Regions from separate parts of the Streptomyces sp. NPDC043952 genome, predicted to be linked through region 2. Evidence: riboswitches for the same ligand, from Rfam matches in the RefSeq annotation. Region 2 holds a riboswitch; each other region holds the start of a gene.
The links. A riboswitch is a leader RNA that binds a small molecule or an ion and turns the genes downstream of it on or off. The one in region 2 is predicted to bind cobalamin.
Positions count from the first base shown of each region.

Region 1: linked by a shared signal. The riboswitch ahead of AC069R_RS25715 (CoA-acylating methylmalonate-semialdehyde dehydrogenase) and the one ahead of nicT (Nickel transporter NicT) in region 2 are both predicted to bind cobalamin.
Region 3: linked by a shared signal. The riboswitch ahead of AC069R_RS25745 (prenyltransferase/squalene oxidase repeat-containing protein) and the one ahead of nicT (Nickel transporter NicT) in region 2 are both predicted to bind cobalamin.
Region 4: linked by a shared signal. The riboswitch ahead of AC069R_RS22190 (cobalamin biosynthesis protein) and the one ahead of nicT (Nickel transporter NicT) in region 2 are both predicted to bind cobalamin.

Region 1 covers NZ_JBWKES010000027.1:70,960-73,153, forward strand. Annotated here, with positions in the region: gene AC069R_RS25715 (CoA-acylating methylmalonate-semialdehyde dehydrogenase) at 1-1,321, opposite strand, end outside; cobalamin riboswitch at 1,548-1,721, opposite strand; gene AC069R_RS25720 (ECF transporter S component) at 1,783-2,194, opposite strand, start outside.
Region 2 covers NZ_JBWKES010000020.1:38,022-40,215, reverse strand. Annotated here, with positions in the region: partial or broken gene AC069R_RS22645 (hypothetical protein) at 1-530, opposite strand, end outside; cobalamin riboswitch at 671-873, shown strand; gene nicT (Nickel transporter NicT) at 902-1,993, shown strand.
Region 3 covers NZ_JBWKES010000027.1:79,251-81,444, reverse strand. Annotated here, with positions in the region: gene AC069R_RS25745 (prenyltransferase/squalene oxidase repeat-containing protein) at 1-881, opposite strand, end outside; cobalamin riboswitch at 984-1,117, opposite strand; gene AC069R_RS25740 (prenyltransferase/squalene oxidase repeat-containing protein) at 1,472-2,194, shown strand, end outside.
Region 4 covers NZ_JBWKES010000019.1:92,085-94,278, reverse strand. Annotated here, with positions in the region: gene AC069R_RS22200 (inorganic phosphate transporter) at 1-242, shown strand, start outside; gene AC069R_RS22195 (hypothetical protein) at 274-501, shown strand; cobalamin riboswitch at 707-849, shown strand; gene AC069R_RS22190 (cobalamin biosynthesis protein) at 949-1,902, shown strand; gene AC069R_RS22185 (cobyric acid synthase) at 1,899-2,194, shown strand, end outside.

The DNA of each region.
Region 1 (2,194 bases), on a different contig from region 2:
TGTTCACGCGCCGGGTGAAGTCACGGGCGGTGTCTCCGTCACGGGTGAAGATCGCGACGCCGTTGCCGTAGATGTGCTCGCTGGGCAGGCGCAGGGCCTCCTCGTAGTCGGCGGCGCGCACGACCGACAGGACGGGACCGAAGATCTCCTCCTGGTAGATGCGCATGGCGGGGGTGACCCGGTCGAACAGCGACGCCCCGGCGAAGAATCCGTTCTCGTGGCCGGGGAGCACGAAGTCCCGGCCGTCCATGACGAGTTCGGCGCCCTCCTGGACACCGAGGTCGACGTAGTCGCGGACCCTCTCGACGGCGTCCCTGCCGACCAGCGGCCCGAAGTCGGCCTCGGGGTCGTCGCTGCGGCTGATCCGCAGCGCGCCGATGCGCTCCTTCAGCCGGGCGACCAGTGCGTCGGCGGTGTCCTCGCCCACGGGCACGGCCACGGAGATGGCCATGCAGCGCTCACCCGCCGAGCCGTACCCGGCGCCAATCAGAGCGTCGACGGCCTGGTCGAGGTCGGCGTCCGGCATCACGATCATGTGGTTCTTGGCGCCGCCGAAGCACTGAGCACGTTTGCCGTGGGCCGCGGCGGTGGCGTAGACGTGCGCGGCGATCGGTGTGGAACCGACGAAGCCGAGGGCGGCGACGCGGGGGTCTTCGAGGAGGGTGTCGACCGATTCCCTCGCGCCGTTGACGACGTTGAGGACGCCGGCGGGCAGACCAGCCTCCAGGAACAGTTCCGCCAGCCGGAGCGGAACGGAGGGGGCGCGCTCGGAAGGCTTGAGAATGAAGGCGTTGCCGCAGGCCAGCGCGGGCGCGGCCTTCCAGAGGGGAATCATCGCCGGGAAGTTGAACGGAGTGATCCCGGCGACGACTCCGAGCGGGGCGCGCAGGGAGTGGACGTCGATGCCGGTGCCCGCGTTGTCGGTGAACTCACCCTTGAGCAGGTGCGGGATGCCGGCGGCGAACTCCACAACCTCCAGCCCGCGTTGGATGTCACCGTGGGCGTCGGCGATGGTCTTTCCGTGCTCGGACGACAGCAGTCGGGCGAGCGCGTCCTTCTGCTGCTCGACGAGGTACAGGAAGCGCAGCAGGACGCGGGCGCGGCGCTGCGGGTTCCAGGCGCCCCACTCGTGCTGCGCGTCGGCGGCGACGGCGATCGCCGCCTCGGTCTCGGCCCGGTTCGCCAGGGGCACGCGGGCCTGGACCTGGCCGGTGTTGGGGTCGTACACGTCGCCGTAGGACCCCGAGGTTCCCGGGGTGTGCTTGCCACCGATGAAGTGGGTCAACTCACGTACGTCGATGGGGTCGTTCGGACGGATCATGGGGCCTGCTCTCGTCAGGTGAGGGTGATCCGGGATGGCGCGCCGAACCGGCACACGTGGACACGGTGGCGTGCACAGGTGTGCGGGGGCAGCGCGAGTACGCGTATGGCGGGTGAACCGTCAGGCGGTGACGACAGGAATGCGGCGTGAGTGACGCCGGCGGCCAAGTCCGCCGGGATCGTGAATACGCACCGGTGCCATGCGTGTCAGCTCCATCCTCGTGGACAACACGGAACATCCCACGGCCGGTATCCTGACTCCCGGATCAGCGCGCGCCGTCCGCCTTCCCGACATCCAGCTCGTCAGTGGCGTCCTGCTCGACGGCGTGCTCCCCGGTCACAGTGGCGGGACCGTGCCGGAATCACACCGGCTTCCCTGCACCGCGGGCCTACCCCTCGAATATATAGTTGGACGTCCTAGTAAATCCACCCCCGTCGACCGCGTTCTCGCGGCGCTCCAGGTCAGAGCTGCTCGGATTCGGCCTTTCGGGAGGCCGCGAAGCGCACGGGCGCACTGAAGCGGGCCTTGCGGGCGGCGCGCCGGAAGGTGGTCAGCACGGCGGGCCCGGCCAGCAGCACGCACACGAAGTTCGTGACAGCCCGCCCGGTGTCCCAGCCCAGCGAGGTGGCCAGGTCGAAGGCGACATAGCGGTGCCACTGGTCCGTGAAGGGCAGGCCCGGCAGGTAGGCGATCGAACTGTTGGGGTCCAGGGAGAAGGGCCAGAAGGAGAGGTTGAGTAGGAAGCCGAAGAGGTAGCCGGACAGCGAGCCGTAGACGGCCAGGATCAGCACCTCACGCCGGCCGCTCGCTCGCGGGAGGAATCCGGCGAGCATCCCCACGAAGGCGCAGCCGAACATCTGGTACGGCATCCAT
Region 2 (2,194 bases):
CGATCGGCTCGCCGTTGCTCACCACGTCGTAGAAGTCGCCGTCCGCGCCCCTGGGCACGGTGACCCGGATGTCGTACATGGCCTTGTCCGAGGGGTGGTGATTGCCGGGGAACCAGGTCATGGAGCCGGTCGGCTCGCCCAGGGCGGCCGAGCCGTCGTCGGTCTCGATCCAGCCTTCGAGCCCTCCGACGTCGCCCTCGACCGCTCGCGGTCACCACCAACTCGTTTCCAGATCGGGCGGCTTGGGCCCTCGCCCCTTGCACCGTGGCGGTCCGTACCCGCAGGCCCGACAGGTCGAGGTCGAAGCGGCTCAGGTTCTGCGTGGCCCGAGCCGTGATGACCGCAGCGCCCTTCAAGTGGTTGCCGTCCGGCGTGTAGTCCAGCGTCAGTCCGCCGCAGGAGCCCAGTCGGACCGGGAGCGCGAGGCGGCCGACCGGGGCCGGTGGTCCATCGTGGTGCGAGGTCGCATCTCGTGTCTCCCGTCGGTCGATTGCGGCATGCGAGAGGTCAGAAAGCCTGAAACAAGCCATGATTTTCCCAAGGTTAGTAAAAGTTTTTCCGCCTTCGCCGAATCGCCAGGGCGTGCCCGAAAGCGGTGTCGGTCCCGCGCAAAAATGTGATCTTGGATACCTGAACGACCGTGCGGTTGTGCGGGGATGGGTGGTCGGTCCTACGGTGGGCGGGCCGTGGTGTTCGGGAAGACCGGTGACAACCCTTCGCGGGGTTCAGGCCGGAGCGGCCCTCGCCACTGTGATCGGGGAGTATCCGTCCCAGTTGTGCATGGTCACTGTCCGCCGCCCGGCGGACGGGAAGGCCGGGACGGACACGCGCACACCCGTAAGCCAGGAGACCGGCCACGGCACTTCACGAAGAGATCCACGAGGTGCTGGAGCGTGACCGTATGACCCTGCCCACAGAGTCGACCCGTTTTCGTTGGCGGCGCGAGGACACCGTCCGTACCGCCGGACTGCTGATGGTGATCGCCGCCCTGCATGCCGTCGCGTTCGGCATCCTGTTCCTGCTGGTCGTACCGGGCCACTACGAGGTCGGATCCAAGGCGTTCGGGATCGGCCTCGGCGTGACCGCGTACACGCTGGGCATGCGGCACGCCTTCGACGCCGACCACATCGCCGCGATCGACAACACCACCCGCAAGCTGATGGCCGACGGCAAGCGGCCGGTATCGGTCGGCTTCTGGTTCGCGCTCGGCCACTCCAGCGTGGTGGTCGTCATGGCGGCCCTGGTCGCGGGCGGCACACAGCTCGCCGGCACCCTGCTCGACGACAACTCCCGTACCCACCAGACCCTCGGCGTCGTCGGCACCACCGTCTCCGGGACCTTCCTCTACCTCATCGCGGCGCTCAACCTCGTGGCGCTCGCGGGCATCCTGCGGGTCTTCCGGGCGATGCGAGCGGGCACGTACGACGAGGCCGCCCTCGAACAGCACCTGGACTCGCGGGGGTTCATGAACCGGTTCCTGGGCCGCGCCACCAAGTCGATCACCCGGCCCGGCCAGATGTTCCCGCTGGGCTTCCTGTTCGGTGTCGGCTTCGACACGGCGACCGAGGTCACCCTGATGGTGATGGCGGGCAGCGGTGCCGCGGCCGGGCTTCCGTGGTACGCGATCCTGTGCCTGCCGCTGCTGTTCGCGGCGGGGATGAGCCTGTTCGACACGCTCGACGGCACCTTCATGAACTTCGCCTACCAGTGGGCGTTCTCCAACCCGGTGCGCAAGGTGTTCTACAACCTCACCATCACCGGCCTGTCCATCGCGGTCGCCTTCCTGATCGGCACCATCGAACTGGTCGGGGTGCTGCACGAGAAGCTCGATCTGAGCGACGCGGTGACCGGCTGGATCGCCGGGCTCGACCTGGACAACGTGGGGTACGTCATCGTCGGCCTGTTCGTGGTCGTCTGGGCGGCGGCGCTGGCGTACTGGCGGCTGGCCAGAGTGGAGCAGAGGTGGGCGGGCCGGCTCGGCGACGGTGGCTGACACCCGGCGGAGCGGGAGCCTCGGCCGCGGTGGGCCTCGGTGTCGCCGTTGACGGGTGCGCAGCGTCAGCCGGTACCGGTGGTCGGCGGAGCGCGCGGCCGGAACGCCCACGGCGGAGCGGCCGTTGACGGTGCGCGCGTCCGTCGCGTACAGCGGGGCGTCCGCCGGCAGGGTGACCCGCACGGAGCCATTGCGGGTCAC
Region 3 (2,194 bases), on a different contig from region 2:
GTGCGGAAGTCGCCGGTCTGCGGGTCGATGCCGCAGGCGTTCAGACCGGACACAGCCCATCCGTTGGAGTCGGTGTTGACGCCGAACATGGCGTTGAAGGCACCGCTGTTCGGCACCAGCTTGCTCCTCAGGAACGCCTTGGCCTGCACGATGTCCGTGTCGGTGTTCGGTACGCCCGACACACACAGGGCGGCCATCGCCGCCCCGGTCATGTCGATGTCGCTCGCTGCGGAGAGCTGACTGGGGTTGCCTTCGGCCTTGCTGTAGTTCCAGCCGCCGTCGTTGTGCTGGTTGGCCCGGAGGCGGGTCACGACGGCGTCACGCAGTGCCTGCGGAATGCGGGCCTGTCCCGACTGCGTCTTGGCGCCGTTCAGGGCGAGAGCGGCGAACACGGTGCCGTTGAAGTTCGACGAAGGGCCGAAGTAGCCGGGCTCGGAGGTCTGCCAGTAGCCGTAGATGTCGGCGATCAGGTTGCGGGAGGCGGACACGCGGGAGGGGTCGATGCCGGCGGCGTAGGCGTTCAGCGTGGCGCGCTCGTAGTCGGTGACCACGGGGGAGGCGGACGGCCAGCCGGCGGTCGAGAGCAGGTTGCGGTAGACGGTTCTCGCGTTCTTGCTCGTGTCGCCGCCGGGCGTCACGTCCACAGCGGCGGTCCCGGCCGAGGCGAGCGCGCTGAACGCCCACTCGTTGGACAGTCCGGAGCCGGCGTACGAACCGTCCGCCGCCTGGAGCGACTTGAGGTAGGCGACGCCGTTCGTCTTCGACGTGGCGATCTGCGCCGGCGTGGAGGTCGCCGCCGCGGGCAGTGTGGTGAGCGCGAACGCGCCGAGTGCGGCGGCAGCGGTGAGGGCGGGGCGACGGTAGGACAGCGAACGGGGCATGGCCTGCTCCTTGGATGGAGGACGCCGGCCGGACCCGGTGCCGGGCCGACGGTGGCCTGCGGAGCAGCGGGTGTGGCCGCCGTCCGGAACGCGTGGACCGGCTTCCAACAGTGCTTCACCGCTTGGGCATTCGGGCTCGGGTCGGCCCCTGCCGTCCCACACCGCTGCGCGTCAGCCCCGGACTCCCACCGGGTTCCCCCACTCGGCAGTCCGGGACGGTACCCGACCCGCATTCAGGCCGCCACCGCTCACCCGGGCCGGTCCAGGGGCGGTCTTGACGGTTTCTGTGACGTGTGCTCAAATCCCGCTGATACGCAAGGAGTTCCAGGGAAAGCCGGTCGAAGTCCGGCGCTGACCCGCAACCGTAGGCCCGGTACCGCCGGGCGAGCCGGAATGCCTGGAGCGTGTTCATCAGCAACAGACGCCGTCGTGGACTACGGCGTGGTGCGACCAGCCTCCGGCTGCCGGGGACCTCCCGTCCGACGGAGGCCCTCTGCCACGTCCGCGTCCGCTCCGGCAGGCGCGAGGGGGCCGTGGTGGGAACGGGGAAGCGAAGAATCGGGACCGCGGACGCGGGCCCACGACGGGTGGTGTCGCTCGCGTCGGCCCTGTTCGTCCTGCTGGCCGCCTGCGTGACCTTCCTCACGACGACACCCGCCGCAGCGGACGGCGTCGGTGACTGCACCGCGACCAAGGGCGCCGTGGTAGCCGTCGACTTCGGGCCGTTCGGCGGCAAGGTCGAGCGCGGCTGCGACACCACGCCCACCACCGGCTACGACCTGCTGCACGACGCCGGATTCACCACCACCGGCACCCAGCACGACGGCCCCGCCTTCATCTGCCGCATCGGCTACGGCGCCTTCAACTCCGGTACGCAGTACCCGACCCCGGACAAGGAAGCCTGCGTCCTGACCCCGCAGGCCACGGCGTACTGGTCGTACTGGACCGCGTCACCCGGCCAGGACGAATGGACCTACAGTCAGTACGGCGCCATGGACCGCAAACTCAAGGACGGCGACGTCGACGCCTGGGTCTACGGCGGCACGGACGTCGGGGGCACGACGGGCGAGCCCACCTTCACCCCCGACGACGTACGCGCCGGCGAAACCCACACACCCGACCCGGGCGGCACACCCACCGGCGCCCCTGGCAAGGTCGACCTGAAAGCCGCCGCAACCTGGCTCAAGGGCCGCCTGATCGACGGCGAACGCATCGTCGACGACGGCGCCACCACACCGAACTACTCGCTGACCGCCGACACCGCCTACGCGCTCGCCGCAGTGGACGGCAAGAGCGCCGCGCTCGACAAGGTC
Region 4 (2,194 bases), on a different contig from region 2:
TCCTGGTCGCCGCGAGCGCCTGGATCTACAAGCTGTCCCGGCGCGAGGTCATCGACCACACCAACGTGGTCGCCGAGCCGGCCGCGGAGCCGTCCGGCGTGGTGACCACCGCCATCGCCGCGGTGACCCCGCCGCCCGCCGGCTCGATCGCCGACGACCTGACGGCCACCATCCCCGCCCCCGCGCCGGTCCCGGCCGCCGAGCAGACGGCCTCCGCCGTCCCGCCGGCCGCCACCGTCTGACCCCCAGCCCGTTCACCAAGGAAGCAACCCCATGAAGATCGACTGGGCGGCCATCGGCTCCGTCTTCGGCGTCAGCCTCGCCTTCACGGTGGGCCTGGTGGTCCTGTTCACCCTCGGCATCAACGGCCTGGCCCGGCGCGAGAAGGCCGCGGCCGAGGGCGGCTCCGCCACGCTCGCCGTCACCGGCGCCTACGTCTGCTTCGCGGCCTGCGCGGCGGCGGTGGCGTACGGCATCCTCCTGATCGTCTCCAAGTCCTGAGCCGTCAGGGCCCCGCAGCGCCCTGACACCGAAAGCGTCCTGGCACCGAAAGGGCCCTGACCTCGAAGGTGTCACGGCCCGCACCACCCCGGCAGTCCCCCAGGCTCCCCTCCGCCACCCGCGGCAGGGGAGCCTTCGGCATGCCCGGCCACCCCGCGCGGTGTGGGGATCTGCACACTCCCGCAGGTCAACGGCAAGTTGACGGCCGTTCCGGGCGCATGGTGGACTGCCCACGCCATCTACGGCAGCAGGAGAGGAAGCCGGTGCGAATCCGGCGCGGTCCCGCCACTGTCACCGGGGAAGAACCCCCGGAGAGCCAGGAACTCTCGCCGCCGGATCACGTCGAACCAGGGCGCGGACACCCTGAGTGAGGACACATCGCCATGCTCGGCTGCCGAACGACCAGTACCAGGACCACTGTCGCGGTGCCCACGGCCGGCTGAGCCGATGGCCGCCGATCGCAGTTACGCGTACGGCGCCGCCGCCGGACTCCTCGGCGACCTCCTCCTCGGCGATCCCCGCCGCGGGCATCCGGTCGCCGCGTTCGGGCGTGCGGCCGCCGCCGTGGAAGGCGCGTTGTGGCACGACCACCGCGGCTGGGGCGCCCTGCACACCACCGTGTGCGCCGGTGGCGCCGTCGCGCTCGGAGCGCTGGCCGCACGCGTCGCCCGCCCCTCCCCCACCGCCGCCGTCGCCCTGACCGCCGCGGCCGCCTGGTCCGTCGTCGGCGGCACCTCCCTCGCCCGCGAGGCGCGGGCGATCGGCCGCGCCCTCGCGGCCGGGGACGTCGAGGCGGCCCGCGCCCGGCTGCCGCACCTGTGCGGCCGGGACCCGCAGGCGCTGGACGCCGACGGGATCGCGCGGGCCGTGGTCGAGTCGGTCGCCGAGAACACCTCCGACGCGGTCGTGGGCGCCCTGGTGTGGGGCGCGGCCGCCGGGGTGCCGGGGCTGCTCGGCTTCCGGGCCGTCAACACCCTGGACGCGATGTCGGGTCACAAGTCCCCCAGGTACCGCCGCTTCGGCTGGGCGTCCGCGCGCCTGGACGACGTGGCCGGCTGGCCGGGGGCCCGGCTGACCGCCGTACTCGCCGCCGCGGCCGGACCCGATCCGCGCGGCGCCGTACGGGCCTGGCGCGCGGACGCCCGCCGGCATCCGAGCCCCAACGCCGGTCCCGTGGAGGCCGCTTTCGCGGGCGCCCTCGGTGTGCGCCTGGGCGGCACCCTCTCCTACGGCGGCCGGACCGAGCACCGTCCCGTGCTCAACGGCGTCACGGGGCGGGCCGTCCGGGTCCCCGACATCGAGCGCGCGGTACGGCTCTCCCGCCGCGTCGGCCTGCTCGCGCTCGGCACCACACTCGCCGCGCGCCACCTCGTCAACGGGCTGAAGGGACGCGGGAAGTGAACGGTGGTCTCCTCGTCGCCGGCACCACCTCCGACGCAGGCAAGAGCGTCGTGACGGCCGGGATCTGCCGGTGGCTGGTGCGCCAGGGCGTGAAGGTCGCGCCGTTCAAGGCGCAGAACATGTCCCTGAACTCCTTCGTCACCCGCGAGGGCGCCGAGATCGGGCGCGCCCAGGCCATGCAGGCCCAGGCCTGCCGGATCGAACCGACCGCGCTGATGAACCCGGTGCTGCTCAAGCCGGGCGGCGAACAGAGCAGCCAGGTGGTGCTGCTGGGCAGGCCGGTGGGCGAGCT